DNA from 3 places in the Streptomyces sp. NPDC034086 genome. Region 2 is predicted to be linked to each of the others. Evidence: riboswitches for the same ligand, from Rfam matches in the RefSeq annotation. Region 2 holds a riboswitch; each other region holds the start of a gene.
The links. A riboswitch is a leader RNA that binds a small molecule or an ion and turns the genes downstream of it on or off. The one in region 2 is predicted to bind cobalamin.

Region 1: it holds a riboswitch for cobalamin, as region 2 does, so the genes downstream of both, ACZ514_RS08695 (energy-coupling factor ABC transporter permease) here and ACZ514_RS03785 (ABC transporter substrate-binding protein) in region 2, are expected to answer to the same signal.
Region 3: it holds a riboswitch for cobalamin, as region 2 does, so the genes downstream of both, ACZ514_RS07725 (ribonucleoside-diphosphate reductase subunit alpha) here and ACZ514_RS03785 (ABC transporter substrate-binding protein) in region 2, are expected to answer to the same signal.

The regions. Positions count from the first base shown of each region.
Region 1 covers NZ_JBVISM010000002.1:714,248-723,765, reverse strand. The annotation lists gene glyA (serine hydroxymethyltransferase) at 1-439, shown strand, start outside; gene ACZ514_RS08710 (L-serine ammonia-lyase) at 775-2,157, shown strand; gene ACZ514_RS08705 (SsgA family sporulation/cell division regulator) at 2,321-2,731, shown strand; gene ACZ514_RS08700 (AMIN-like domain-containing (lipo)protein) at 2,817-3,329, shown strand; cobalamin riboswitch at 3,459-3,683, shown strand; gene ACZ514_RS08695 (energy-coupling factor ABC transporter permease) at 3,713-4,411, shown strand; gene ACZ514_RS08690 (energy-coupling factor ABC transporter substrate-binding protein) at 4,411-4,764, shown strand; gene cbiQ (cobalt ECF transporter T component CbiQ) at 4,768-5,517, shown strand; gene ACZ514_RS08680 (ATP-binding cassette domain-containing protein) at 5,508-6,365, shown strand; gene ACZ514_RS08675 (PadR family transcriptional regulator) at 6,375-6,941, shown strand; gene ACZ514_RS08670 (EF-hand domain-containing protein) at 6,987-7,199, opposite strand; gene ACZ514_RS08665 (YncE family protein) at 7,507-8,697, opposite strand; gene ACZ514_RS08660 (polysaccharide deacetylase family protein) at 8,694-9,479, opposite strand.
Region 2 covers NZ_JBVISM010000001.1:834,906-844,423, reverse strand. The annotation lists gene ACZ514_RS03805 (aldo/keto reductase) at 1-637, opposite strand, end outside; gene ACZ514_RS03800 (VOC family protein) at 955-1,335, shown strand; gene ACZ514_RS03795 (ABC transporter ATP-binding protein) at 1,563-2,354, opposite strand; gene ACZ514_RS03790 (FecCD family ABC transporter permease) at 2,351-3,403, opposite strand; gene ACZ514_RS03785 (ABC transporter substrate-binding protein) at 3,400-4,392, opposite strand; cobalamin riboswitch at 4,428-4,564, opposite strand; gene ACZ514_RS03780 (hypothetical protein) at 5,211-5,375, shown strand; tRNA gene ACZ514_RS03775 (tRNA-Trp) at 5,587-5,660, opposite strand; gene ACZ514_RS03770 (DUF4352 domain-containing protein) at 5,791-6,249, shown strand; gene ACZ514_RS03765 (GMC oxidoreductase) at 6,365-8,020, shown strand; gene ACZ514_RS03760 (carboxymuconolactone decarboxylase family protein) at 8,093-8,572, opposite strand; gene ACZ514_RS03755 (NAD(P)H-dependent amine dehydrogenase family protein) at 8,569-9,518, opposite strand, start outside.
Region 3 covers NZ_JBVISM010000002.1:499,349-508,866, forward strand. The annotation lists gene ACZ514_RS07720 (ribonucleotide-diphosphate reductase subunit beta) at 1-506, opposite strand, end outside; gene ACZ514_RS07725 (ribonucleoside-diphosphate reductase subunit alpha) at 506-2,896, opposite strand; adenosylcobalamin-variant (AdoCbl-variant) riboswitch at 3,054-3,130, opposite strand; gene ACZ514_RS07730 (GNAT family N-acetyltransferase) at 3,195-3,689, opposite strand; gene ACZ514_RS07735 (CstA-like transporter-associated (seleno)protein) at 3,821-4,018, opposite strand; gene ACZ514_RS07740 (carbon starvation CstA family protein) at 4,015-6,282, opposite strand; gene ACZ514_RS07745 (GntR family transcriptional regulator) at 6,413-7,177, opposite strand; gene ACZ514_RS07750 (extracellular solute-binding protein) at 7,470-8,756, shown strand; gene ACZ514_RS07755 (carbohydrate ABC transporter permease) at 8,892-9,518, shown strand, end outside.

The sequences.
Region 1 (9,518 bases), on a different contig from region 2:
CAAGGTCGCGGCCTCGCCGGAGTTCAAGGAGCGCCAGGAGCGCACCCTGGAGGGCGCGAGGATCCTCGCCGCCCGCCTGGTGCAGGACGACGTCAAGGCCGTGGGCGTGGACGTCCTCACGGGCGGCACCGACGTGCACCTGGTCCTGGTCGACCTGCGCGACTCCGAGCTGGACGGCCAGCAGGCCGAGGACCGCCTCCACGAGGTCGGCATCACGGTCAACCGGAACGCCATCCCGAACGACCCCCGGCCGCCGATGGTCACCTCGGGCCTGCGGATCGGCACGCCGGCCCTCGCGACCCGCGGCTTCGACACCGAGGCCTTCACCGAGGTCGCCGAGATCATCGCCCAGGCGCTGAAGCCGGACTACGACGCCGCCGCCCTCAAGGCGCGCGTCTCGGCCCTGGCCGCGAAGTTCCCGCTGTACCCGTCGCTCTAGGCGCGGCCCTGGGGGGCCCGGCCGTGTTCTCGCACAGGGCCGGGCCCCTTTTCACGGCCCGGGCCGCCGCCGGGCCCCGGCCCGGCGGCGGCCCGGCCGGACGCCCGTCCCCCGGGCGGCCGAGGCCGAAATCACTCGGGGCGACGCCCCGGCGCGGGATCCGACCCCCGCATGAACGACGTACGCTGCTATAGCAGGGCAAGGGCGCCCACCGGCGCTCTTTGCCCAAACCTCCGCAAAGTCCGCCCATCCGTCGGCTGCCCCCGCTACCCCCGCGGGCAGCTGGACGGGTCGTTGTTTCCCCGTCACAGCGGGGAGGTTCCGGGAGTCCGCCAGTGGCCATCTCCGTTTTCGATCTCTTCTCGATCGGCATCGGTCCTTCCAGCTCGCACACGGTCGGTCCGATGCGCGCGGCGCGCATGTTCGTGACGCGGCTGAAGAAGGACGGCGCCCTCGCCCAGACCGCCTCCGTCCGGGCGGAGCTCTTCGGCTCCCTCGGCGCGACCGGCCACGGGCACGGCACGCCCAAGGCGGTCCTGCTCGGCCTGGAGGGCCACTCCCCCCGCACGGTGGACGTCGAGAGCGCCGACGACGAGGTGGAGCGCATCCGCAGGAGCGGCAAGCTGCGTCTGCTGGGTGCGGAGATAGGCGGTGCCCACGAGATCGACTTCGACGAGCCGAACCAGCTGATCCTGCACCGCCGCCGCTCGCTGCCCTACCACGCGAACGGCATGACCCTCTTCGCGTACGACGCCGCCGGCGCCCCGCTGCTGGAGAAGACCTACTACTCGGTCGGCGGCGGGTTCGTCGTCGACGAGGACGCGGTCGGCGAGGACCGGATCAAGCTCGACGACACGGTGCTGAGGTACCCCTTCCGCTCGGGCGACGAGATGCTGCGCCTGGCCAACGAGACCGGCCTGTCGATCTCCTCCCTGATGCTCGAGAACGAGAAGGCCTGGCGCACGGAGGAGGAGATCCGCGAGGGCCTCCTGGAGATCTGGCGCGTCATGCAGTCCTGCGTCTCGCGCGGCATGTCCCGCGAGGGCATCCTGCCGGGCGGTCTGCGCGTCAAGCGCCGGGCCGCCTCCACGGCGCGCCAGCTGCGCACCGAGGGCGACCCGATGATGCACCGCAGCGAGTGGACGACGATCTACGCGATGGCCGTCAACGAGGAGAACGCGGCGGGCGGGCGCGTGGTGACCGCTCCCACGAACGGCGCGGCGGGCGTGCTGCCGGCGGTCCTGCACTACTACGTGAACTTCGTGCCCGGCGCGGACGAGGACGGCGTGGTCCGCTTCCTGCTCGCCGCGGGCGCGATCGGCATGCTCTTCAAGGAGAACGCCTCGATCTCCGGCGCCGAGGTCGGCTGCCAGGGCGAGGTCGGTTCCGCCTGCTCGATGGCGGCGGGCGCCCTCGCCGAGGTCCTGGGCGGCACCCCCGAGCAGGTCGAGAACGCCGCCGAGATCGGCATGGAGCACAACCTCGGCCTGACCTGCGACCCGGTCGGCGGCCTCGTCCAGATCCCCTGCATCGAGCGCAACGGCATGGCCGCCGTCAAGGCCGTCACCGCGGCCAAGATGGCGATGCGCGGGGACGGCAGCCACAAGGTGTCCCTCGACAAGGTCATCAAGACCATGAAGGAGACGGGCGCCGACATGAAGGTCAAGTACAAGGAGACGGCGCGCGGCGGGCTCGCGGTCAACGTGATCGAGTGCTGACCCCGTAGCGGTCTCCGTCGGGAGCAGGGAGCGGGCCGTGGCCGGAAAGGGGGCCGTGCGGCCCGGCCCCTCGGGACCTTCGGCCCCGGAGGGCGCCCACGGGCGGCGGTAGCGTGCGGGGAGGGGCGCGGAACGGCCCCCGCACGACGAGAGGCGACCGCCGATGGCCACCATCACCGACCACCGACTCCTGCCGCTGCGGCTGGAAGCCGCCCCCCTGGCCGTCCCCCTGACCGGCCGCTTCGTCTACCGCACGGACCGCCCGTACGAGGTGGCCGTCGACCTGCGGGGCGCGGGGGCCCACCTCGCCCGCTGGGTGTTCGCGCGCGAGCTGCTGCTCGACGGGCAGCACGCGCCCACCGGCGAGGGCGACATACGGGTGTGGCCCGGCTGGAACGGCTCGGAGCCGCGCGTGCTGCTCGGCTTCAGCAACGGCGAGCGCGGCTGCGTGGTCTCCGCCCGCGCCAGGGACGTGCGCGCGCTGTGCCGGCGGATGACGGAGCTGGTGCCGCGCGGGCAGGAGCGGCGCCACTACGACCTGGACGCGCAGCTGAGCACGCTGCTGGCGTCCTGAGGGGCGGCGCGTGGAACCGCGCGCGGCCCGGCGGTGTCCTAGGAGGTGACAGGCAGTCCCCGTCTCACGGAACCGGGGAGACATCATGCGTCACCCGCACCGCCGCCGGATCGTGGCCCTGGCCACGGGCGCCCTGCTCACCGCCGGGCTCGCGCTCTCCACGTCGCCGGCCTCCGCCGCCACCACCTCCACCCGCACCCAGACCCCGCTCGTCGTCAACGCGCGCTGGGGCGGGCACTGCACGTTCGACCGGATCGTGATCGACCTCGAGGGGTACGTCCCTCCGGTCACCGTCACTCCCGTGTCCCAGCTGGTCTACGACGGGTCCGGCAAGCCCGTGCCGCTGGCCGGGACGTACTTCCTGGAGATCCGGCTGCACCCCGCCGCCGCCCACGACGACGCGGGGCAGAACGTCTACCAGGGGCCCAAGCTCCAGAAGATCTACCTCAGCAAGCTCAAGGGCATCGCCCTGACCGGCGACTTCGAGGGGTACGTGACCTTCGGCGCCGCCTTCGACACCCAGCCGTTCTACAGCACCTCCGTCCTGCACTCGCCCGAGCGGTTCGTGCTGGACATCGCACACCCGAACACCTGCTGACCCGAGCGGGTACGGACGGCGGGCCCGGGACGCGTGACGTCCCGGGCCCGCCGTCGCGTGCGGGAGGGGCGGCCGCCGGCGCCGGGGGCCCGGGCTCCGGGTCCGGCTTGTGACGGTCCGTGCGGACGACTAGGGTCATCGGGCCTTGGTGTTCGGGAAACCGGTGGAAAACCGGTGCGGCCCTCGCCACTGTAATCGGGAAGTCCGGCTCCAGATCCTCCCAGACACCGTCCGGGAGGCGCCCCCAGCGGGTAGGCCACTGGGCGCGCGCGGGAGACCGCGCGGGCCCGGGAAGGCGGAGTCCGGGCATCATGACCCGTGAGCCAGGAGACCGGCCGAGGCGCGTCGTCCATCCACGAGGTGCTGGAGAGGTCTCCCAACTCATGCATATCGCCGAGGGGTTCCTGCCCCCTTTGCACGCGGCCGCCTGGGGCGCCGCGTCCGCCCCCTTCGTCGTCCACGGGGTCCGCGCCCTGACCCGCGAGGTGAAGGCGAACCCGGAGAGCACGCTGCTGCTCGGGGCGTCCGGTGCGTTCACGTTCGTCCTGTCCGCCCTGAAGATCCCTTCTGTGACGGGAAGTTGCTCGCACCCGACGGGGACGGGGCTCGGGGCCATCCTCTTCCGTCCGCCGGTCATGGCGGTGCTCGGCACGATCACCCTGCTCTTCCAGGCGCTGCTGCTGGCCCACGGCGGGCTCACCACACTGGGCGCCAACGTGTTCTCGATGGCGGTCGCCGGGCCCTGGGCGGGCTACGGCGCCTACCGGCTGCTGCGCAGGTTCGGCCTGCCGCTGATGGTGACCGTCTTCTTCGGCGCGTTCTTCGCCGACCTGATCACCTACTGCGTGACCTCCGTCCAGCTGGCGCTGGCCTTCCCCGACCCGGCGAGCGGCTTCCTGGGCTCCCTGGAGAAGTTCGCCGGCATCTTCGCGGTCACCCAGCTCCCGCTGGCCGTGAGCGAGGGCCTGCTGACGGTGCTCGTGATGCGGCTGCTGATGCAGTCCAGCACGGCGGACCTGGTCCGCCTCGGGGTCACGAAGCTGACCGGCGGCAAGCGGACCGAGCAGGGGGCGGCGCTCTGATGACCAGGAACACGAAGATCAACATGTTGCTGCTGCTCGTGGTGGCGGCACTGGCCGTGATCCCGCTCGCGCTGGGGCTCGGCGAGGGCAAGGAGGAGCCGTTCACCGGCGCCGACAGCCAGGCGGAGGCGGCCATCACGGAGCTGGAGCCGGACTACGAGCCCTGGTTCTCCCCGCTGTACGAGCCCCCCTCGGCCGAGATCGAGTCGGCGCTGTTCGCGCTCCAGGCGGCGCTCGGTGCGGGCGTCCTCGCCTACTACTTCGGCGTCCGCAGGGGCCGGCGCCAGGGCGCCGCGCAGGCCCTCGCCGACGCCGGGGCCGCCGGGCGGACCCGCACCACCCCGGAGCCGTAGGCGGTGCTGCCGATCGACGTGGCGGCCCACTCCAGCCGCTGGCGGGGCCGCCACCCCCTGGAGAAGGCCCTGCTGGGGCTGGGGCTCACCGTCACCGCCGTGTGCCTGCCGCCCTGGCCCGGCGGGCCGCTGGCCGCCGCGGCGACCCTGGCCGTGCTGCTCGGGCCCGCCGGGGTGCCCGGGCGGCAGCTGTGGCGGGCCTTCCGGGTGCCGCTCGGCTTCTGCGTGACCGGGGCGCTGCCGCTGCTGGTCTCGGTGGGCGGCCCCGGCGGCTTCCTCGCCCTCGCCCCGGACGGGCCCCGGCACGCGGCCGAGCTGCTGCTGCGCACCTCCGCGGCCTCGCTCGGGGTGCTGCTGTTCGCCTTCACCACGCCGGTCTCGGACGTGCTGCCCCGGCTGGTGCGGGCCGGGGTGCCCGCGCCCGTGGTGGACGTGGCGCTGGTCATGTACCGGATCGGCTTCCTGCTGCTGGACTCGATGGCCCAGGTGCGCCGCGCCCAGGCGGCCCGGCTCGGGCAGACGAGCCGGGCCGCGGTGTGGCGTTCGCTGGCCGGGCTCGCGGCGACCTCGTTCGTCCGGGCCTTCGACCGCGCCGCCCGGCTCCAGCAGGGGCTGGCGGGGCGCGGTTACGACGGCGCGCTGCGGGTGCTCGTACCCGACGCGGCACTGTCCTGGCGGTTCCTGACGGGGTCCGCCGCCCTGCTGGCCGCCCTGGTCGCGGGGACCCTCGTACTGAAGGAGCTGTGGCTGTGACCCCGTTGGTGGAGCTGGTCGGCGCGGGTTACGCGTACGAGGACGGTCCGGCCGTGCTGTCCGGGGTGGACTTCGCCATCGCCGAGGGCCGGGCGCTGGTGCTGCTGGGCCGCAACGGCAGCGGCAAGACCACCCTGATGCGGCTGCTGAGCGGCGGGCTGCGGCCCGGCACGGGCGTGCTGCGCCTCGACGGCGCGGAGGTGGCGTACGACCGCAAGGGCCTGGTCCGGCTGCGGACCTCGGTGCAGCTGGTGGTGCAGGACCCGGACGACCAGCTCTTCGCCGCCTCCGTCGGGCAGGACGTGTCCTTCGGTCCGATGAACCTGGGGCTGCCGGCCGCGGAGGTCGGTGAGCGGGTGGACGCCGCCCTGGCCGCGCTGGACATCACCGCCCTGCGGGACCGTCCGACGCACCTGCTGTCGTACGGGCAGCGCAAGCGCGCGGCGATCGCGGGCGCGGTGGCGATGGCCCCGCGGGTGCTGATCCTGGACGAGCCGACCGCCGGCCTCGACCCGGACGGACAGGAACGCCTCCTGGACGTCCTCGCGGGGCTGCGCGCGGCCGGCACCACGGTGGTCATGGCCACCCACGACGTGGACCTGGCGGTCCGCTGGGCCGACGACGCGGCCGTGCTGACCCCGGCCGGGATCCGCACCGGCCCCGCCGGGGAGCTGCTCTCGGACCCGGAGCTGCTGGCGTCGGCGGGCCTGCGCCAGGCCTGGGCTCCGGCGGTGACGGCCCTCCTGCGCGCGCACGGCCTGCTGGCGGCGGGCCTGCCCGGGCCCCGGGTGCCCGAGGCGCTGGCCGAGTGGCGGCCGGCGGCGCCGCCGGCCGCGCCGCAAACCTAGGATGGCGGCATGTCGCTGCCGCACGCCATCCTGACCGCACTGCTGGAGAAGCCCTCGTCGGGGCTGGAGCTGACCCGGCGGTTCGACAGGTCGATCGGCTACTTCTGGTCCTCGACGCACCAGCAGATCTACCGGGAGCTGGGGCGGCTGGAGGAGGCCGGGCTGATCCGGGCGCTGCCGAGCGAGGTGCCCGTGCGCGGGCAGAAGAAGGAGTACGAGGTGCTGCCCGACGGCCGGGCGGAGCTGGCGCGGTGGGTGGACGAGAGCCAGGACCCGAAGCCGGTGCGGGACGCGCTGCTGCTGCGGATCCGGGCGGCGGCGGTGGTCGGTCCGCAGCGGCTCGGACCGGAGCTGCGCCGCCATCTGGAGCTCCACCGGGCGCAGTTGGCCACGTACGAGGCCATCGAGGCGAAGGACTTCCCGCCGGAGCGGGACGCGGCCGCGGACCGGTTGCGCCGGCTCGTGCTGCACGGCGGCATCGCGCTGGAGGGGTTCTGGCTGAGCTGGCTGGAGGAGGCGCTGTCCGAGGTGGAGGAGCTGGCCTCGGCACAGGCACCGCCGCAGGACGGGGCCTGACGCGCCCCCGCCCCGGCGTGCGGGGCGGAGGCGGACGCGCCGCGCCTACTTGTTCAGGGAGGCCCAGAACTCGTCGAAGCTCATCAGCTTGTCGCCGTCGCTGTCCTTGGCGGCGATCACGGAGTCCGCGATCGCGGCGGTGACGTAGTGGTCACCCATCGCCTTCATGGCCGCGCTGTACTCGTCGGCCGTGACGAAGCCGTCACCGTTCACGTCGAACTTGTCGAACGTCGCCCGTGCGCTCTCGATGTCAGCCACTGGGTCCACCCCTTCTCGGTGCTTGTTGACCGGCTCAGGGTAACGGCACCGGGCGCGCGGGCACTGCCGGGGTCCCGTCCGGGCCGCGGAGGGGATTCCGGCGGCAGCCGCCCACGCCGCCGCAAGCGGTCACCGGGTAGGCGGAAGCTTTAATTCCAGCTGATGGATCCCTCCACGGCTTGTCACACTCCGGGATCGCGGCATAACGTACCGGCATCGCCGACGCGCCGTCAGCGTCCGTCGGCGGCCCCACGGACACGGTGTCCCGGGAGCTGTGCGAGCTCCCGGGGCACCGTTGTTTCCCGGCCTAGCGGAAGATGCCCGTGTGGCCCAGGGAGTAGCGGCCGGGCTGCGGGTACACGGCGAGGCCGTGGGGGCCGCCGCCGACGGGGATCCGGGCGAGCTGCTTGCCGGTGACGGTGTCGATCGCGTAGACCTCGGAGTTGTAGCGGCCCGACAGCCACAGCACCTTGCCGTCGGCGGAGACCCCGCCCATGTCGGGGCTGCCGCCGCCCGGCAGCTGCCACTTCTTCGTGAGCCGGTTCTCCTTGAAGTCGAACACCGAGACGCTGCCCTCGCCCCGGTTGGAGACGTACATCTCCCGGGAGTCGCGGCTGACGTACAGCCCGTGGCAGCCCTTGCCGGTGGGCAGCAGCTTGGGGACGTCGAACGCGTCGCCGCTGAGCACCCACATGCCGTGCGCCATCATGTCCGCGACGTAGAAGGTCTTCCCGTCCGGGGAGATCTTCACGTCCTGCGGCATCGCGCCCTCGAAGGGCAGCTTCTGCTGGCCGATCACCTCCATCTTCTCGGTGTCGACCTTGAGGAGTTCGCCGGAGAACTCGCAGCTGACGATGAAGTAGCGGCCGTCGGCCGAGAAGTCGGCGTGGTTGACCCCGAAGCAGGTGACGGGGACCGTCTTGACCCGGTCCATGGTGTGGGGGTCGCGGAAGACCAGCTCGCGGTCCATGGAGGCCATCACGACCGCGTACTTGCCGTTGGGCGTGAAGTAGAGGTTGTACGGGTCGTGCACTTCGACGGGCTTGCCGGCCTCGCCGGTGGCCGGGTTGATCGGGGTGAGCGTGTGGCCCCGGTTGTTGTTGACCCACAGGGTCTTCATGTCCCAGGAGGGCACCACGTGCTGCGGCTGGACCCCGACCGGGATGGTGTCGATGACCTTGTACGTGGCCGGGTCGATGACGGACACCGTGTTGGAGTTGGTGTTCGGCACGTAGACCCGGGACGGGAAGTCCTTGACCACCGGGGAGAGCCGGTTCGGCCGGTCGGCGGCGTACACGTCGTGGGGATCGAGCAGCGGGGGCATCCCCGCCAGGCCCGGTGGCGCGGCCGGGACGGCCTTGACGGGCTGCTTGGCGGGCCCCTTGGTGCCGAGGGCCTCGGCGGGGGCCTTGTCTGCCGATCCGCAGCCGGCCAGGGCGGCGAGGACCAGACCGGCCAGCAGCACGGTGGCCTTCCGGGGAAGGCGGGTGGTCTTCATGAGGTCAGCAGCTCCGTGGTGGTCACCGCGCGCAGTTCGCGGCGCGCGAGTTCTTCGAGGAGGGGCGGCATCGCGTCGGCCGTGTCCGCGTAGCCGAAGTGCAGGCTCACCACCGATCCGCGCTGGATCGTCCCGGTGACGTTGCGGATGACGGCCGCCGCGCCGGGCGAGGTGAAGTCGAGGGAGTCCACGTCGTACGAGAGGACGTGCGGGTAGCCCGCCCGCTGGGCGAGCCGCCGCACGAGCGGGGTGGCGTTCTGGGTCTGGGAGGGGCGGAACCAGGTGCCGATCGAGCCGGTGAGGCGCTTGAGGCGCTGGGCGCAGCCGGTGATCTCGGCGTAGGCCTCGGCCTCGGACATGCCGTTGATCGCGAGGTGGCGCTGGGTGTGGTTGCCCAGTTCGTGGCCGCCGTCGAGGATGCGCCGGGCCATGGCGGGGTGTTCGTCGAGCCAGCTGCCGATGGCCAGTACGGTGACCCGCGCGCCGGACTTCTCCGCGGTGGTGAGTACGGCCCGGGCGAGGGCGGGGTCCCCGTGGCCGTGGAAGGTGAGGGCGACCCGGGGCCGGTCGCGGGGGCCGTGCGCGATCTCCACGGGCTGCCCGGGGAAGCGCCGCGGGGCGGCCGGCGCCGGCCGGGCGGGGTGGGCGGGCCGGGCGGGGGCGGCACGGGCGGGTTCCGGCGCCGCCGGACCGCCGTCCGTGCCGCAGGCCGCGGTCAGGACGCCGGCGGCGGCCGCCGCCGTGGCGCGCAGGGCCGTACGACGGTCTGGGTAACAGAGCACCCGCCCATTTAAGGGCCGGATGGCACCGAAGGTAATGAT
Region 2 (9,518 bases):
TGGCGAGCGGGAAGTACGGGAGGACGCCGAGGCCGTAGTGGCGGGCGGCGGGGACCAGCTCCCGCTCGGCGGAGCGCTGGAGCAGCGACCACTCGTTCTGCGCGGAGACGAAGGGCACGGCGCCCGTCTCGCGGGCCACGTGGGCGGCTTCGGCGAGCTGCCAGCCGGTGAGGTTGGAGTGGCCGATGTAGCGGACCTTGCCCTCGGTGACGAGTTCGGTGAGGGCGGCGAGGGTTTCCGCGACGGGGGTGGCGGGGTCGGGGCTGTGCAGCTGGTAGAGGTCGATGTGGTCGGTGTCCAGGCGGCGCAGGGACTCCTCCACGGCGCGCCGGATGTAGGCGCGGCCGCCGCGGGCGCCGGCGGCCGGGCCGTACCCCATGTCGACGCCGTCGTAGCCGAACTTGGTGGCCAGGACCACTTGGTCGCGGCGGCCCTTGAGGGCCCGGCCGAGGTGGGTCTCGGAGCCGCCGCGGTCGCCGTAGATGTCGGCGGTGTCGAGGAGGGTGATCCCGCAGTCGAGGGCGGCGTCGACGACGGCGCGGGTGGCCTGGGCGTCGAGGCGGCCGCCGAAGTTGTTGCAGCCGAGACCGACGGCGGAGACCTTCAGTCCTGAGGTGCCCAGGGGGAGATAGCGCATGCGGGTCGTTCCTCCGTACTCGTGCGGTGGGCGGTGCGTGTGGTGCGTGTGGTTCGGATGGCCGGGCGGGGTTCGGGCACCGGTGCGTGACCGGCGAAATCGCAGTGTAGGCACACCGGTTGGCCGGTGGTCCCGCCGGCCGTCCGGACGGCCGGCGGACCGGGCGGGAAGGGCCGGACCGGGGGCCGGCTCCGGTGCGAAAAGGGGTGGACCGCACCGCGACGGCTGCTTAGGATCAAGGTGACGGCATCGCGTGCCGGTCACCGACCGGGTGAGGCATGGAGGTGCCGTGGCATGCCTTTCGGAGGCATTCACCCATGTCCGTCCAGCTGAACCACGCGATCGTCCACTGCATCGACAACCAGCGGTCCGCCGCGTTCCTCGCGGACGTCCTCGGGCTCGAAGTCGGCCCCGCGTGGGGTCCCTTCGTCCCCGTGTCCACCGCCAACGGCGTGACCCTGGACTTCGCGGCCGTCCCGGCCGGGTCCATCACCCCGCAGCACTACGCGTTCCTGGTCTCGGAGGAGGAGTTCGACTCCGCCTTCGAGAAGATCCGGGCGTCGGGGATCGAGTACTTCGCCGACCCGCACGGCAAGCACCCGGGCGAGATCAACCACAACGACGGGGGCCGCGGGGTGTACTTCCTGGACCCCGCCGGGCACGGCATGGAGATCATCACCCGCCCGTACGGAGGCTAAGTCGTCTCTTCCGGATCCTGCCGGTCGAGCCCGCGGTGTCCGGTGCCGTGCATCGCGAGGCGGAGCGGCTCCCGATGACCGGACGTCCTCGGGTGCCGCGACGACGCGGCGGGGTCCGGTGCCGGGCCGCGCGGGTCGGGCACGATCCGGAAGGGACGGCCTGGCACGGCCCGAAGGGGCCCGGCGCGCGCCGCCGGGGCCCTTCGTCCCGTCCGGCCGCGGTGGTCTCATCCGGCGGGCGGCTCCGGCAGGTAGACGATGCTGGGGCCGCCCGTCGTCGGGTGGACCCCGACGCGGGTGCGGACGCCGTAGACCTCCGCCAGCAGGTCCTCGCCGAGCACCTCGGCCGGCGGGCCGGCCGCGACGACCCGGCCGGCCGACAGGACGTACAGGCGGTCGCAGAAGGAGGCGGCGAGGTTGAGGTCGTGGAGGACGAGCAGGGCGGTCGCGGGCAGGGCGCGGACCAGGCCGAGCACCTCCAGCTGGTAGCGGATGTCGAGGTGGTTCGTCGGCTCGTCCAAGGCGAGCAGGCCCGGTTCCTGGACGAGGGCGCGGGCGACGAGCGCGCGCTGGCGCTCACCGCCGGAGAGCTCCTCGAAGCGGCGCTCCGCGCAGGCGGCGCCGCCGACCCTGTCCAGGGCCTCGGCCACGCGGCGCCGGTCCTCCGGGCCGTCCTGCTCCCAGAACCGCTTGTGGGGGCTGCGGCCCATGGCGACGACCTCACGGACCGTCAGCCCGAAGGTGCCGGTGGCGTCCTGCGGGACCACCGCCACCCGCCGGGCGCGCTCCTTGACGCCGAGCGCAGCGGCATCGGCCCCGTCGAGCAGCACCCGGCCGGCGGTGGGCCGCAGGGCTCCGTAGACGCAGCGCAGCAGGGTGGTCTTGCCGCTGCCGTTCGGCCCGACCACGCCGACCGTCTCACCGGGGCGGGCGGTGAGGTCGACTCCGCGCAGCAGGGTGTGCCCGTCGACTTCGTAACGAAGGGCCTCGACGGCGAGTTCCGCCGGTCCGCGCGTCATCCGGCCACCGCCTCGGACCGGCCCGTCCGGCGCAGCATCCACAGGAAGAACGGGCCGCCCAGCAGCGCGGTGACCACCCCGACCGGGACCTCCTGGGGAGCCGCCGCCGTACGGGCGACCAGGTCGGCCAGGACCAGGAAGACCGCGCCGGCCAGCGCGGCGACCGGGAGCAGGGCCCGGTGGCCGGCGCCGACCGCCATCCGGGCGGCGTGGGGGACCATCAGCCCGACGAAGCCGATCGCCCCGCTGTAGGCGACGAGCACCCCGATGACGAGGGACGCGAGCACGAACACCGCCGCCCGGAAGCGTCCGGTGTCCAGGCCGAGCGTGCGGGCGCCCTCCTCCCCCGCGAGCAGCAGGTCCAGCGGCCGGGCCAGGGCGAGGAGCAGGGCGGTGCCGACGAGCAACGCGACGGCCGGCAGGGCGAGTTCCTCCCAGCGGGCGCCGCCGAGGCCGCCCAGGGTCCAGAACAGGGCGGTGCGGATCTGGTCGGGGTGCGCGGACAGCACGAGGACCAGGCTGGTCAGCGCGGACAGGACGTACTGCACGGCGACCCCGGCCAGGATCAGCCGCCCGGTGCTCATGGTGCCGCCGCGCCGGGCCATGGCGTAGACGGCGACGAGCGCCGCCGTCGAGCCCGCGAACGCGGCGGCCGGCAGCCCGAGCCCTCCCGCGAGGCCGGCGGCGCCCGTGCCGGACACGATGACCAGCACCGCCCCCGCCGAGGCTCCGGAGGAGGCCCCGAGGAGGAACGGATCGGCGAGCGGGTTGCGCACGAGGGCCTGGAGCACGGCGCCGGAGACCGCGAGCCCGGCCCCGACGACGGCCCCGAGCAGCACGCGCGGCATGCGCACGTCCCACACGATGGAGGGGAAGGCGCCGGGCCTCCCGGGGCCGCGGAGGACGATGCCGACGACCTCGCCGGGGGCGATCCGTACGGGTCCCAGCGCCAGCCCCGCCACGGCGGCCGCGGCGAGCGCGGCGGCGAGCAGCACCAGGACTCCGGCGGTGCGGCGCCGCCGCACCCGCTCCCCCACGCCCCGGCTCACGCGGCGTCGGGGTGCAGCTGGCGGCCCAGGGACTCGACGGCGTCGGCGACGCGGACGCCGAGCACGGCCGAGGAGAGCGGCAGCACGACGAACCGGCGGTCCCTGACGGCGGGAACCCGCGCGAGCGCCGGATCGTTCACCAGGCGCTGCTTCTTGGCGTCCACGGAGGTGCCGCCGTAGTCGTAGATGAGGATGACCTCGGGGCCGCGCTCGATGACCTTCTCCCACGGCACGTCGCCGAAGGTGTCCTTGAGGTCCGCGAACACGTTCGTGCCCCCGGCCAGGGAGACGATCTCGTTGCCTGTGCCGTGGCCGCCGGAAGTGAAGGCGGAGGCCTCCCCGGAGTCGTAGACGAAGACCGACGGCCGGGGCCTGTCCTTCACCCGGGCGGTGACGGCGTCGACGCGCCGCTGCTCGTCCTGGACGAGGGCCGCGCCGCGCTCGGGCACGCCGAAGGTCCGGGCGACCTCGGTGATCTCGGTCTTCAGCTGTTCGAGTCCGACCGGGCCCTGAGTGCAGTACTCCACGCTCAGCCGCGAGTTGATCCCGGCCCTGGCCAGCCCTTCGCGGTCCCGGCCCTGCCCCTTGTCGAAGGCGCTGGCGTAACCGCCGTACACGAAGTCCGGGTCTGCCCCGAGGAGCACCTCCTTCGAGGGGTACTCCTCGGCCAGCACCTTGATCTTGTCGTAGGCGGGCCGGTAGGCGGGCAGCACGGAGTCGTCGAGGTACGCGGTGCCGGCCATCCGGTCCTGGAGTCCGAGGGCCAGCATGATCTCGGTGGCGTGCTGGTTCATGGTGACGGCGCGCTCTGGCGGCGCCTGATAGGTGGTGCTGACGCCGCAGTTGGTCACGGAGTACGGGAACCCGGGCGCGGCGTGCGCACCGGGCGCGGGCCGCTCCGTCCCGGGCGGACCACCACCGCAGGCGGTGAGCGGCAGGAGGAGGGCGAGCGGCAGGAAGGTGCGCACGGCGGCGCGGACACGCGACATGATGAGGCCTCTCCGGGGGATCCTCGTCCCCGGTCGAAGTGAAGAGGCGGTGCGTCAGTGTCTGACTCCCGGCCGTCGCGCGGACGCGGCGGCCGGTCACAGTGGCGGGACCGCACCGGATTCACACCGGTTTCCTGTCCTGCACCGCCGGGACAACCGTGCCAGTCTGCCAGACGCCCCACAGGCCCCCGGAACGGGTCCCCGCGGACACTTCAGGCGTCCACCCCGTCCGGACCAGGCCGTCCCACGTCTCCTGCAGCCCGAAGCGGTGGTTCTGGAGCGTCTCCACCCACGAGTAGAGGTACTGGTCGAACTCCGCACCGTACGCGCGGAGGAAGGGCAGGGAACCCGCGCGAGCCGGTCCGTCCGGTCACCCTCCCGGCAGATCGCCGCCAGGTAGAAGGAGGTGAGCCAGCCGGCGGCGTGGAGATACCCCTGGGGTCCCCGGCAGCACCGGCTCGACCATGGCCCATAGCTCATCCGGCACGAGCCGCTGCGACAGACAACCACCCATGAAGGATCAATGGATGCCGCCGCCGGCCACCCCCGGCGACGGCGGTGGAGGCGTTGAGCCGGCAGCTCCACCACCTCAGAATGGGTGTATGGCTCCCCTTTCCATCAACCCGCGCTCCTTGAACTCCGACGAGCGCGCAGTACTCGAACACATTTTGTCGGCGGACTTCGTCGGTGCCTCGCAACTACGGAGTCAACTGGACCGCACCGAGGTGACCGGCGTCTGGGGGCCCGATTCCGTGAGCGTTGACCTGCGAGTCCGGGAACCTTGCGAACATGCCGCACTGCCGACAGAACTCGTGCCCGTGGACGCGCACGTCCATGACTCGTCCGGTACTTACGTCGGCGAGATCCTCGTATGGACGGACCGCGGAGCCACGCTTGCGGCCCTGGAGTTCGCCGGGGTCACCGACGAGATGCCCACGTCCCTCCCGGCCGTCGTGGACGGCCGGCTCAGCCGGCCGTCCTGACGGCTGTGCGCGCCCTCGGCACCTACGGCTCCGCAGCGGACGAGATCGCCACGGGAGGCGCCGTCTTAGGAGGTTTTCAGGAGATGCCGTAACACCCACGGGGCCCCAGCGGGTTCCAGCAGGTGTTGCCGGACTCCGCCACACGACGAACGCCCAGGGCGGAGGATGCCTCCGCCCTGGGCGTTCGTCGTTACGGTGCTGCTCACAGACGCAGGGGTAGCAGGATTCGAACCTACGACATCTGGTTTTGGAGACCAGCGCTCTGACCAGCTGAGCTATACCCCTTCGGTGGGAGCAAGCCTGCCATGAAGCGGGCGGAAGATCCAATCCATATTCCGTGTCGCCGGTGGCGGGAGCCGGGCGGGCGGAGGATCGTGGGCGGGGAGGGGGCCGGTACGCGGAGGGAGGAGGAGGCGTGCGCCATCGTGCGGGGCGGCTGCTGGGGCCCCTCCTCGTGCTGCTGCTGGTCGGCGCCGGGCCCGACGGGTCCGGGGAGACCGTGTCCCTCGACGGGGACCGGCCCGGGGAACGGGTGGACGTCACGCTGATCCGGGTCGTCGACCCCGCGGGCCACCTGGACGCGGACCGGCTGGTCGCCGTGGAGCTGCGCCTGGACAACACCGGGACGGTGCCGTACGAGGACTCCCCCGCGCCGGCCGCGCACCTCTTCGACGACGGAGGGCAGCGGTTCACCGGCTCCAGCACCGCGACCGGCGCCGGGCCGAGCCTTCCCGGTGCCCTCACCCTGCCCCCCGGCGGCTCGGCCTCGGGGTTCGTCACCTTCCGACTCCCCCAGGACGCCCGTCTCGCCGCGGTGCAGTTCGCGCTGGACGCGGGGCAGGGCGACGACGTGGGGCACTGGAGCCTGCCCTGAGCGCCATGGTCCCGCGGCGGACAAGCGGCCGGAAGTTACCGCGACGCGTGTAGTGACTTAGCAGGCGTTCGCCAGTAGAACTTGTTCCCACTCCGTCGAGAGTGAGGAACGTCACATGAGTGACAAGAGCCTGAACAACACGGTGTCCAGAGGTATCTCCCGCCGCGGATTCATCGCTGGAACTGGTTCTATTCTCGGAGCGGCCGCCCTCGCGGTCAACACGGCCCCCGCCCATGCCGAACCGGCCATGGCCGCCGCCCCCGCCGCCACGCCCCTCCCCTCCGGTGCGCACGTCCCGGTCCTCGTGGTGGGCACCGGCTACGGCGGATCCGTCGCCGCGCTGCGGCTCGCCCAGGCCGGTGTCCCGGTGCACATGGCCGAGATGGGGATGGCCTGGGACACCCCCGGCACCGACGGGAAGATCTTCGCCAACACCACCAGGCCCGACTACCGTTCGTACTGGCTGCGCACCAGGACCAAGGCGCCGCTCAGCAACTTCCTCGGCTTCCCCATCGACAAGGACGTCCCCCGCCACACGGGCATCCTCGACGCCGAGGAGATGGGCGGGATCACCGTCTACCAGGGCCGTGGCGTCGGCGGCGGCTCGCTGGTCAACGGCGGTATGGCCGTGACCCCCCGGCGGCAGAACTTCGCCGCCGTCCTTCCCTCGGTGGACGCCGAGGAGATGTACCGCACCTACTACCCGCGGGCCAACGCCGGGCTCGGGGTGGGGCTCATCGACCCGGAGTGGTTCGACACGGTCGACTGCTACCAGTACGCCCGCGTCGGCCGCAAGCACGCCCAGCGCGCCGGCTTCCCCTTCGTCTTCGTCCCCGACGTCTACGACTGGGACTACATGAAGCAGGAGGTGGCCGGCACCGTTCCCAGGTCGGCCGTCGACGGGGAGATCCTCTACGGCAACAACGCGGGCAAGAAGTCCCTCCAGCAGACCTATCTGGCCGCCGCCAGGGCGACCGGGAGGGTCACCATCTCGCCCCTGCACCGGGTCACCACCGTCTCCCCCTCGGATGGTGGCGGCTACACGGTCGTCATGGAGCAGCTCGGCACCACCGGGGACGTCGTCGCCACCAAGACGGTCACCGCCGACCGGGTGTTCTTCGCGGCCGGCAGTGTCGGGACCAGCAAGCTGCTCGTCCGGCTGAAGGCCACGGGCGCCCTGCCGCACCTGAACGACGAGGTGGGCAGGGGCTGGGGCGACAACGGGAACGTCATGTGCGGCCGCGCGAACCACATGTGGGACCCCACGGGGAAGGTGCAGGCCTCCATCCCCTGCGGCGGCATCGACAACTGGGACGCGGGCGGCGCCTTCGCCGAGGTGGCGCCGCTGCCGACGGGGATCGAGACGTACGCCTCCTTCTACCTCTCCATCACCAGGAACCCGCACCGCGCGCGGTTCTCGTGGAACGCGGCGGCGGGGAAGGTCGAGCTGGACTGGCAGACGGCCTGGAAGCAGCCGTCCATCGACATGGCCAGGACCATCTTCGACCGGATCAACGCCAAGGAGGGGACGATCTACCGTACCGACCTCTTCGGCACCAACAAGGTCTGGGGCGACCACCTCACGTACCACCCGCTGGGCGGTGCGGTGCTGGACAAGGCCACCGACAACTACGGCCGGCTGCACGGGCACCCGGGCCTGTACGTCATCGACGGAGCGCTGATCCCCGGCAACACCAGCGTCAACCCGTTCGTGACGATCACGGCCCTCGCCGAGCGGAACATCGAGCAGATCATCGCGACGGACCTCTGAGGAGGCCGTCCCCCGGGGCCGTCCGGATCCACCGGGCGGCCCCGGGCCGTGCGGCGGCCGGGGCGTCACCCTTCAGCCGCCCGGCAGCACGCAGACGCTGTCGAGGCCCAGTACGTGGTTGAGCCGGCCGAAGGCGAGCCAGGAGCCGATGCTCATGCTCAGCTCCACGATCTCCAGCTGGCTGTAGTGCGCGGTCATCCGCCCCCAGAACTCCTCGTCGAGGTTGTGGTGGTCCAGGGCGTAGCGCTCGGCGTATTCGGCGGCGAGGCGGGTGCGGTCGTCGAAGGCCTTCGTGGTGCGCCATGCGGTGACGGCGTCGGCGAACTCCTCCTCGACCTTCTGCCCGTCCCGCTCGGTGCGCCAGTCGAGGCAGAAGACGCACCCGTTGATCTGCGCGATGCGCAGCCGGGCCGCCTCGAACTCGCGCAGGCCCAGGGTGGTGTGGGCGTAGACGGAGAGGGAGAAGTTGGCGGCGGCCGTGCCGATGCCGGGGACCATGTCGCCCCAGACGTACTCGATCGGGTGCTGTCCCTCGGGGACGTCGATCCTCATGGCTGTTTCCTTCCGAGTCTGCCGACTGCGGGCCGCAGCGGGACGTCGAGGGCGTCGTAGAGCCCGGGTTCCGCGGCCACGAGCCAGTCGATGGCTCCCACCAGCCGCCCGACGGCGGTGGCGTTGCCGCCCGCCGAGCGGTTGTCGCCCTCGTCGGTGGCCTCGACGGTCACCTCGATGCGCGGGCGGCCCTCGATGACCACCCGGTGGGCTCCGGTGCCGCCGTCGGGCGGGGTGGGCCAGTCGGGGGCGCAGGAGGCGTGGATGCGGGTGACGTGTTCGATGACGATGCGGGGTTCTCCGCCGACGATGCCCTGGACCTCGAAGCGGATGGCGCCCTGGGTCCCCGCCTCGAACGCGCCCATGGACGGGGTGCTCACCGTGGTGTCGAGGGCGCGGCGGTCGGAGGTCTCGCGTATCTCGTCGAGTTCGGCGCCGAGGGCGCGGGCCATCATCCGGATCTGGCCGCCCCAGACCATGGTCGGGACGGAGGGCATGAGCATCATCGGCTCGTAGTCCATCGGGTGGCCCATGCCGACGAGGTGGCGTACGGAGTCCGGCTGGTCGTACGTGGAGTAGTCGAAGATCTCCTGGCAGCGGATCGCGTCGACGGTGGTGCCCAGGCCGCTGAGCAGCAGCGGGAGTACGTCGTTGCCCCAGCCGGGGTCGACGCCCGAGGCGAAGAACGAGCCGCCGCCCGCGGCGATCGCGGCCAGCACCGGGTCCCGGAACTCCGGCGGGGCGCCGCGGTGGTCGTAGAGCGGGTAGAGGGCCGGGCTGACCACGGCCGCGCCGGCCGTGACGGCGCGGGTGATGTCGGCGAGGGCGCCGTCGGGGCGGATGTCGCCGGACGCGGCGTAGACGACGGCGGCCGGGCGGGCGGTGAGCACCGCCTCGACGTCGGCGGTGGCCGCCACCCCCAGCCGGCGGCCGAGTCCGGCGAGTT
Region 3 (9,518 bases), on a different contig from region 2:
AGGAAACGGCGCCGGTCGGCGGCGGTCTCCAGCCGGTCGATCTTCTCGACCGAGTCCATCCACTTGAAGCAGAACTGCGCCTTCTCGCGGATGGAGGGGATGTTCTCCACCGCGTCGAAGGCCGCCGCGCGGTCGTCGGGGTCGGGCAGGTAGGTGTCGAGCAGCGTCAGGTAGAACTGGACGTGCACGGCCTCCTCGAACAGCTGGCGCGACAGGTACAGGCGCGCCTCCGGGGAGTTGATGTGCTTGTACAGCGTCAGCACCAGGTTGTTCGCGACGATCGAGTCGCCCGTCGCGAAGAACGCCACCAGACGGCCGATCATGTGCTGCTCGGAGGGCGTCAGCTTCGCCAGGTCCGCGACGTCGGAGTGGAGGTCGACCTCCTCCACCGTCCAGGTGTTCTTGATCGCGTCCCGGTAGCGCTCGTAGAAGTCCGGGTAGCGCATCGGACGCAGGGTCAGCTCGAAGCCCGGGTCGAGAAGGTTCTTCTGGTCGTTGGAGCTCATTACTGGCAGGCCTCGCAGGACTCGGGGTTCTCAAGGGAGCAGGCCAGCGCCTCGGCGTCGAGGGCCTGCGGGAGGGGGGTGGCGGCGGCCGGGACGGCGGCGGCGCCGGACGCGGCGCGGGCGATCTTCGTCGCCGGGCGGGAGCGCAGGTAGTACGTGGTCTTCAGACCCTGCTTCCAGGCGTACGCGTACATCGAGCTGAGCTTGCCGATGGTGGGCGTCTCCAGGAACAGGTTGAGCGACTGGCTCTGGTCCAGGTACGGGGTACGGGCCGCCGCCATGTCGATCAGGCCGCGCTGCGGGATCTCCCACGCCGTGCGGTACAGCTCCCGGATCTCCGCCGGGATCCAGCCGAAGCCCTGGACGGAGCCGGAGGAGTCGCGCAGCGCCTCGCGGGTCTGCGCGTCCCACACCCCGAGCTCCTTGAGGTCCTCCACCAGGTAGGCGTTGACCTGCAGGAACTCACCGCTGAGCGTCTCGCGCTTGAAGAGGTTGGAGACCTGCGGCTCGATGCACTCGTACACGCCCGCGATGGAGGCGATCGTCGCGGTCGGGGCGATCGCGAGGAGCAGCGAGTTGCGCATGCCGGTCTTCGCGATCCGGGCGCGCAGGGCGTCCCAGCGCTCGGGCCAGGTGGGCTCGACGCCGTAGTGGTCGGGGTGCAGGACACCCTGGGCGGTACGGGTCTCGGCCCAGGCGGGGAGGGGGCCGCTGCGCTCGGCGAGGTCGCAGGAGGCCTCGTACGCGGCCAGCATGATCCGCTCGGAGATCCGCGTGGACAGGGCCTTCGCCTCGGCGGAGTCGAAGGGCAGGCGCAGCTTGAAGAAGACGTCCTGGAGGCCCATCGCGCCCAGGCCCACCGGACGCCACCTGGCGTTGGAGCGGCCGGCCTGCTCGGTCGGGTAGAAGTTGATGTCGACGACGCGGTCGAGGAAGGTCACGGCCGTGCGGACGGTCTCGTCCAGGCGCTCCCAGTCCATCTCGCCGTCGGCGACGAACGCCCCGAGGTTGACCGAGCCGAGGTTGCAGACGGCGGTCTCGCCGTCGTTGGTGACCTCGATGATCTCGGTGCAGAGGTTGGAGGAGTGGACGACGGTGCCGGGCAGCGCGGTCTGGTTCGCGGTCCGGTTCGAGGCGTCCTTGAAGGTCATCCAGCCCTGGCCGGTCTGCGCGAGGGTGCGCATCATGCGGCCGTACAGGTCGCGGGCCGGCATGGTCTTCTTCGCGAGGCCCGCCGCCTCCGCCTTGAGGTAGGCGGCGTCGAACTCCTCGCCGTACAGGTCCACCAGCTCGGGGACGTCGGCCGGCGAAAACAGCGACCAGTCGGCGTCGGCGTTCACGCGGCGCATGAACTCGTCCGGGATCCAGTGCGCGAGGTTGAGGTTGTGCGTGCGGCGCTGGTCCTCGCCGGTGTTGTCGCGCAGCTCCAGGAACTCCTCGATGTCGGCGTGCCAGGTCTCCAGGTAGACGGCCGCGGCGCCCTTGCGGCGCCCGCCCTGGTTCACGGCGGCGACGGAGGCGTCGAGGGTCTTCAGGAACGGCACGATGCCGTTGGAGTGGCCGTTGGTGCCGCGGATCAGCGAACCGCGGGCGCGGATGCGGGAGTACGAGAGGCCGATGCCGCCGGCGTGCTTGGAGAGGCGGGCCACCTGGTGGTAGCGGTCGTAGATCGAGTCCAGCTCGTCCAGCGGGGAGTCCAGCAGGTAGCAGGAGGACATCTGCGGGTGGCGGGTGCCGGAGTTGAAGAGCGTGGGGGAGGACGGCAGGTAGTCGAGGCGGCTCATCAGCCGGTAGAGGGAGGCCACTTCCTCGACGGCCTGGACGCTCTCGTCCTCGGCGAGGCCGCAGGCCACGCGCAGCATGAAGTACTGCGGGGTCTCGATCACCTGGCGGGTGTGCGGGTGCCGCAGCAGGTAGCGGCTGTGCAGGGTGCGCAGGCCGAAGAAGCCGAACCGGTCGTCCGCGCCGTCGGCGAGCGCGTGCTCGGCCAGGGCGTTCAGCCGGCCGGCGTGCGCGGCGACGAACGCGGCGGTCCGGTCGGCGATCAGGCCCTCGCGGTGGCCGACGGCGACGGACTCGGCGAAGGAGGTGGCGCCCTGGCCGGCGGCCTCGTCGGCCACGGCCAGCGTCAGCAGGCGGGCGGCGAGGCGGGAGTAGGCCGGGTCCTCGGAGATCAGGCCCGCCGCGGCCTCGGTGGCCAGCCCGCGCAGCTCGGCCTCGTCGGCCGCGGAGCTGCGTCCGCGCAGCGCGGCGGCGGCGACCCGGCCGGGGTCGGTGTCGGGGAGGTCGGCGGTCAGCTCGGTGAGAGTACGCAGCAGCGCGGCCCCCGGGCCTTCGGTGGTGTCGCCAGAAACGGACTCGGCGCGCGGTGCGGAAGGCGCGATGGTCACGGCGGGAGCTCTCCCTCGCTCGGCCCGGTCATCGGCGGATCGGGGCAGGGGGAGGCGCGTGCGGGCGCGACGGAATCGCGTACTCACCGCACGGCGTCCACCGGCCCAACCGCGAAGCCCGGACGTGTCGGCACCCGGTTCGGTCGACCCGGGCGCACTGTCGGCAGGTCCTCGGACTTGTCATACCGTTGCGGGACAGTTCCGGATTCACACCGGATTCCCCTGCGGCGACAGCGAGGATGAGCATACATGTGGGGGGCCACCGATGCGCGACCCCCCACATGTTGTGTCGGTGCGGCTACAGCTCCAGACGGTAGGTCAGCAGCGTCAGGGCCGGGAACGGCGACCAGTCGAGCTCCGGAGTGCGGACGAAGCCCAGCCGCTCGTAGATCCGCCGGGCGCCCGGCATGGCCGGCTGGGTGGACAGCACCAGCGCCGTGAGGCCCAGGGCGCGGGCCCGATCGGCGCAGGCCCGTACCAGGGCCTCCCCGACCCCCTGCCGGCGCGCCTCGGGAGCCACCGCGAGCATCCGGAACTCCGCCTCCCGCGGGCCGGCGACGTCCGCGAGCCGGCTCCCGGGGGCGGCGAACGTCACGCCGCCGAGCAGCCGGCCGTCCCGTACGGCGACCAGCACCTCGCCTTCGCCGGCCCGCCCGGCCACGTCGCGCAGCGCGTTCAGGTAGGTGTCGTCCTCGTTCTGGTCGAGCAGCCCGTCACCGCTGTAGGCCGCGCCGGTGATCTCGCCCAGCCGCTCGTACTCGTGCGCCCCGGCGGTTCTGATCTCGAAGTCCATGCCCCCGAGTGTGCGTCACCCGGGCCGGTCGCCGGGAGCCGGTCGTCGCGGGAGGCGGGCCGGACGAGCCGGAGGGCCCCGCCGCCCCCGGTGCGGGACGGCGGGGCCCTCCCCGGGCTGCCCCGGTGCCCTCAGCAGCAGCGGAAGCCCTCCCGGGGGTCCGCCTCGCGGGCGTCGGTACGGGCCCGCTCGAAGGCGCGCCGGGTCAGGACCTCGGCATCCGGGTCGTGCGAGCGGGCGTGCGCCACGTACCGGTCGTACGCGGCCTCGCCGGAGAACTCCCGTACGAAGAACCGGGCCTTCGCCAGCGCCCCGCGCACCCGGTTCACGCGACCGGCTCCCTGGCCGGGCTGCCGCGCCCGTCGAGGCCGGCGGCCGCGAGTTCGGCCTTCTCCTCGGCCGTGGCGATGAGTCCGGCCGGGGCGATGATCTTCGACTCGCTCCAGGGCACCTCGGAGAGGCGGACGGACTCGGGGTGGGCGATGGCCTTGATGCAGGTCCGGGCCGCGTCCGCCAGCACGATGATGATCAGGACCGCGAACAGGGCCGACAGGACCCCGTCGACCGTCGCGTTGGTGACCACGGTGTGCATGTCGTCCATGTTCTTCGCGGGCGGGAGCACCTTCCCGGCGTCGATGCCGGCCTGGTACTTGTCGCGCTGCGCGAAGAAGCCGACCTTCACGTCGTCGGAGAAGACCTTCTGGTAGCTCGCCGTGAGGGTGACGGCCACGTCCCAGGCCAGCGGAACGGCCGTGACCCAGGCCCACTTGAGCCGCCCGGACTTGACCAGCAGCGTGGTGCAGACGGCCAGCGCGACCGCCGCGAGCAGCTGGTTCGCGATGCCGAACAGCGGGAAGAGCTGGTTGATGCCGCCCAGCGGGTCCTTCACGCCGACCCACAGGAAGTAGCCCCAGCCGCCGACCACGACGGCGCTCGCGAGCCACACGCCCGGCTTCCAGCTGACGTTCCTGAAGGACTTGTGGACGTTGCCGAGGGTGTCCTGGAGCATGAACCGGCCGACGCGGGTGCCCGCGTCGACGGTGGTCAGGATGAACAGGGCCTCGAACATGATGGCGAAGTGGTACCAGAAGGCCTTCATCGCGGTGCCGCCGACCACCGCCGAGAAGATCTCCGACATGCCGAGCGCGAAGGTCGGCGCACCGCCCGTACGGGACAGCAGGCTGGCCTCCTCCACGTCCTTGGCGGCCTGCGCGAGGGCGTCCGGGCTGATGGCGAAGCCGAGGCCGGTCACCGCCTCCGAGGCGCTCTGGACGGTGGTGCCGACGACGCCGCCGGGGGAGTTGACCGCGAAGAACAGGCCGGGCTCGATGATGCACGCCGCGATCACCGCCATGACGGCGACGAAGGACTCGGTGAGCATGGCGCCGTAGCCGATGATCCGGACCTGGGTCTCCTTCTGGATCATCTTCGGGGTGGTGCCCGAGGCGACCAGCGAGTGGAAGCCGGACAGGGCCCCGCAGGCGATGGTGATGAAGACGAAGGGGAACATCGCACCGGCGAAGACCGGGCCGTCACCGCGCGAGGCGAAGTCGGTGACCGAGGGCATCTTCAGCGTCGGCATCGCGAGGACCACGCCGACCGCCATCAGGGCGATGGTGCCGACCTTCATGAAGGTGGACAGGTAGTCGCGGGGCGCGAGCAGCAGCCACACCGGCAGCACCGAGGCGACGAAGCCGTACACGACCATCCAGATGACCAGCGTCTCCTTCTCCAGGGTGAAGGTGTCCGCCCAGGAGGACTCGGCGACCCAGCCGCCGGCGACGATCGCGAGCAGCAGCAGCGCGACGCCGATGAAGGAGACCTCGGTGACCCGGCCCGGGCGCAGGACGCGCAGGTAGAGGCCCATGAAGAGGGCGATCGGGATGGTCATGCCGATGGAGAAGACGCCCCAGGGGGAGTGCGCCAGCGCGTTGACGATGACCAGCGCCAGCACCGCCAGCAGGATGACCATGATGACGAACACGGCTATCAGGGCGGCGGCCCCGCCGACGGGGCCGATCTCGTCCCGGGCCATCTGGCCGAGCGAACGGCCGTCGCGCCGGGTGGAGAAGAACAGGGTCACCATGTCCTGGACGGCGCCGGCGAAGATGACGCCCGCCACGATCCAGATGGTGCCCGGCAGGTAGCCCATCTGCGCGGCGAGGACCGGGCCGACCAGGGGGCCGGCGCCGGCCACGGCGGCGAAGTGGTGGCCGAAGAGCACGCGCCGGTCGGTGGGGTGGAAGTCGACACCGTTGTCGAGGCGCTCGGCGGGGGTGGCCCGGGTCTTGTCGACCTTCAGTACGCGGTCGGCGATGAACCGCGCGTAGAAGCGGTAGGCGATGGCGTACGAGCCCAGCGCGGCGGCGAGCAGCCAGGCGGCCGAGATCTCCTCACCCCGGGAGAGGGCCAGTACGCCCCACCCGAGGGCGCCGACGAGGGCCACGCCCACCCAGATCGCCACGGACCGCGGAGAGGGCCTCCCCGAGGACGAGGGCGAGGGCGAGGACGAGTCCGTGCCGCCGGGGCCTGGACCCGCCGCCCCTCCCGCTGTCGGAGCCCCGTCCGTACCTGTTGCTTCCGGTTCCGGCATGATCCTCGTCCCCTCGTTGATCATCTGCGTGAGCGCAGGGAATCTACGGGGGTCCCACCCGTGGATGTAAGCCCCCGTCCGCATAGCGGTACGAGCGTCCACCCCAGGTGGAAGGGCAGTCAACCAGTGATCACGTGGCAGGTCGCTGGAGACGGGCAACGAACTTGTAACGGTCGCCGCGATATACCGATCGCACCCATTCGACCGGTTCCCCGTCGGCGTCGAGGGAGTGCCGCGAGAGCATCAGCATCGGCAGGCCGACGTCCGTGCCGAGCAGTCCCGCCTCGCGCGGGGTCGCCAGGGAGGTCTCGATGGTCTCCTCGGCCTCGGCGAGACGGACGTCGTACACCTCCGCCAGGGCGGTGTACAGCGAGGTGTACTTGACGAGGGAACGGCGCAGCGCCGGGAAGCGCTTGGCCGACAGGTGCGTGGTCTCGATGGCCATCGGCTCGCCGCTCGCCAGGCGCAGCCGCTCGATGCGCAGCACGCGTCCGCCGGTGGTGATCTTCAGCAGGCCCGCGAGGGTGTCGTCGGCGGTGACGTAGCCGATGTCCAGGAGCTGCGAGGTGGGTTCCAGACCCTGGGCCCGCATGTCCTCCGTGTAGGAGGAGAGTTGGAGGGGCTGTGAGACCTTGGGCTTGGCGACGAAGGTGCCCTTGCCCTGGATGCGCTCCAGCCGTCCCTCGACGACGAGCTCCTGGAGGGCCTGCCGGACGGTGGTGCGGGAGGTGTCGAACTCGGCCGCGAGGGTGCGCTCCGGCGGCACCGGGGTGCCGGGAGGGAGCGTCTCGGTCATGTCGAGCAAGTGCCGCTTGAGTCGGTAGTACTTGGGCACACGCGCCGTTCGAGTGGCCGGCCCGCCTTCCGGCTCCGTGGTCGCCCCTTCGGTGGCCATCGCCGCCCGCCTTCCCGACTCCAGTTTCGCTGCCGTCACCGGCTCCTCCGATATGTGCGGTCACATGGTGACACGGGTGGGAGGGCAGGCCTCCTCCCCGCCCCGAGGTGTCGGTCCGATAACGGACCGAGCACCCGCTCATTAGACCCTTGACACCCCTAAAGGTCTAGGCCAAGCTCCCGGTACTGGTCTAAACCAATGTGGATCAGATCCCGGCCCCACGGCAGTACTTGGTACGTACGTCACCGCGGCGGGCGAGGGAAGGTGCAGCAGCATCCCTGAGGAGGGTGGCGTGAAGCGCAAGCTCATTGCGGCGGTCGGTGTCGTGGGCATGATGGTCGGAGTCGCGGCGTGCGGCAATGGCGGCGACGACAAGCCGAACGCCGACGCGTCGGGTGGCGCCAAGGAGATCACCGTCTGGGTGATGGACGGCTCCGCGCCCAAGGCGTGGATCGAGCAGGTCAACAAGGAGTTCTCGGCCAAGCACCCCGGTGTCACGGTCAAGGTCGAGGAGCAGAAGTGGACGGGCATCCAGGAGAAGGTCACCACGGCCCTCTCCGAGAACACCCCTCCGGACGTCCTTGAGCTCGGCAACACCCAGACCGCCGGCTACGCGGTCACCGGCGGCCTCGCCGACCTGACGAAGGACAAGGCCAAGCTCGGCGCCGACGCCTGGCAGAAGAGCATGCTCGCCTCCGCCGAGGTCGACGGCAAGCTCTACTCCGCCCCCTGGTACGCCGCCAGCCGCGTCGTCGTCTACGACAAGAAGGCCTACGAGAAGGCCGGCGTCACCCCGCCCAAGACCCGCGACGAGTGGATCGCCGGCCTGGAGAAGCTGAAGGCGGCCGACCCCTCCGCGCAGCCGATCTACCTCCCGGGCCAGAGCTGGTACATCCTCGCCGGCTTCGTCTGGGACGAGGGCGGCGACCTCGCCGTCAAGGACGGCGCCAAGTGGAAGGGCCAGCTGGGCACCCCGCAGGCCGCCTCCGCGATGGAGTTCTACAAGAAGCTCCAGTCCTTCTCCACCGCCCCCAAGGACAAGGACGAGGCCACCCCGCAGCAGTCCACCGACATCGTCCCCAAGGGCGGCGTCTCCTCCTGGATCGGCCTCGGCTGGGAGGCCGGCGGTGCCGAGAAGGCACTGAAGGACGCGGGCAAGGAAGCCGACTTCGGCTACTTCCCCATCCCGGGCAAGACGGCCGACAAGTCCGGCACCGTCTTCCTCGGCGGCTCGAACCTCGCCGTGGCCGAGCGCTCCAAGAACAAGGAGCTCGCCAAGGAGTGGCTGGCCCTCGCCACCGGCAAGGACCAGATGACCAAGTACGCCGCCGAGGTCAAGGGCGCGCTGCTGCCGAACCAGGTCGGCGCCAACTTCACCCCGGCCGCCGGCTCCTTCGCCGAGGCCATGGCCAAGGCCGGCCTCAACGGCAAGATCACCCCGGTGACCGCGGGCTGGGCCAACGTCGAGACCGAGCCGAACCCGATCAAGGAGTTCATGACCAAGGTCCTGAAGGGTGAGGACGCCGCCAAGGCGGGCGCGGACGCGGACAAGGAAATCGCGAACCGCATCAACAAGTAACGACGGCCCCACCCGGCAGTATCCGCACAGCCCAGCAGTGTGAACGCACCGGGGGGCGCGGCGGGCGGCCACCCCCCCCGCCGCGCCCCCGGTCGCGCATTTGACTCCACAGTCAACCGCGAGGAAGCCAAGCCCATGACCGTGCACTCCCAGGGAGCGGCGACCAACGCTCCACAGGACGCACCACACACGTCCGCCGGACGGCCCCCGAAGGCGCCCACCGCCACGACCGGCCCCGGCCCCGGCCCCGGTGACACGTCTCCTCGCGGGGGCAGAAGGTCCCTCCCCTCGGGGTGGGTGCCCTACCTGCTGGTGCTGCCCGCCGTGGCGTCCCTGGCGCTCCTGCTGCTGTACCCGCTGATCAAGAACGTGATCCTGTCCTTCCAGGACATCAACAAGATCGAGTTCATCCAGCGGAAGTACCCCTTCGCGGGACTCGAGAACTACACCCAGCTGCTCGGCGACACGAACTTCTGGACCGTCGTCGTCCGCAGCTTCGTCTTCACCTTCGCCAACGTCGCGCTGATCATGGTGATCGGCAGCCTCATCGGCATCCTGCTCAACCGGCTCGGCAAGTGGATGCGCCTGGTCCTTTCGATGGCGCTGGTGATGGCCTGGGCCATGCCCATCGTCGCCTCCGTCCAGGTCTTCTACTGGCTGTTCGACGAGCAGTTCGGCGTCATGAACTGGGTGATGCGCACGATCGGCTTCTCCGGCTACGAGCAGCACAACTGGTTCGAGACCGGCCTGTCCACCCTGACG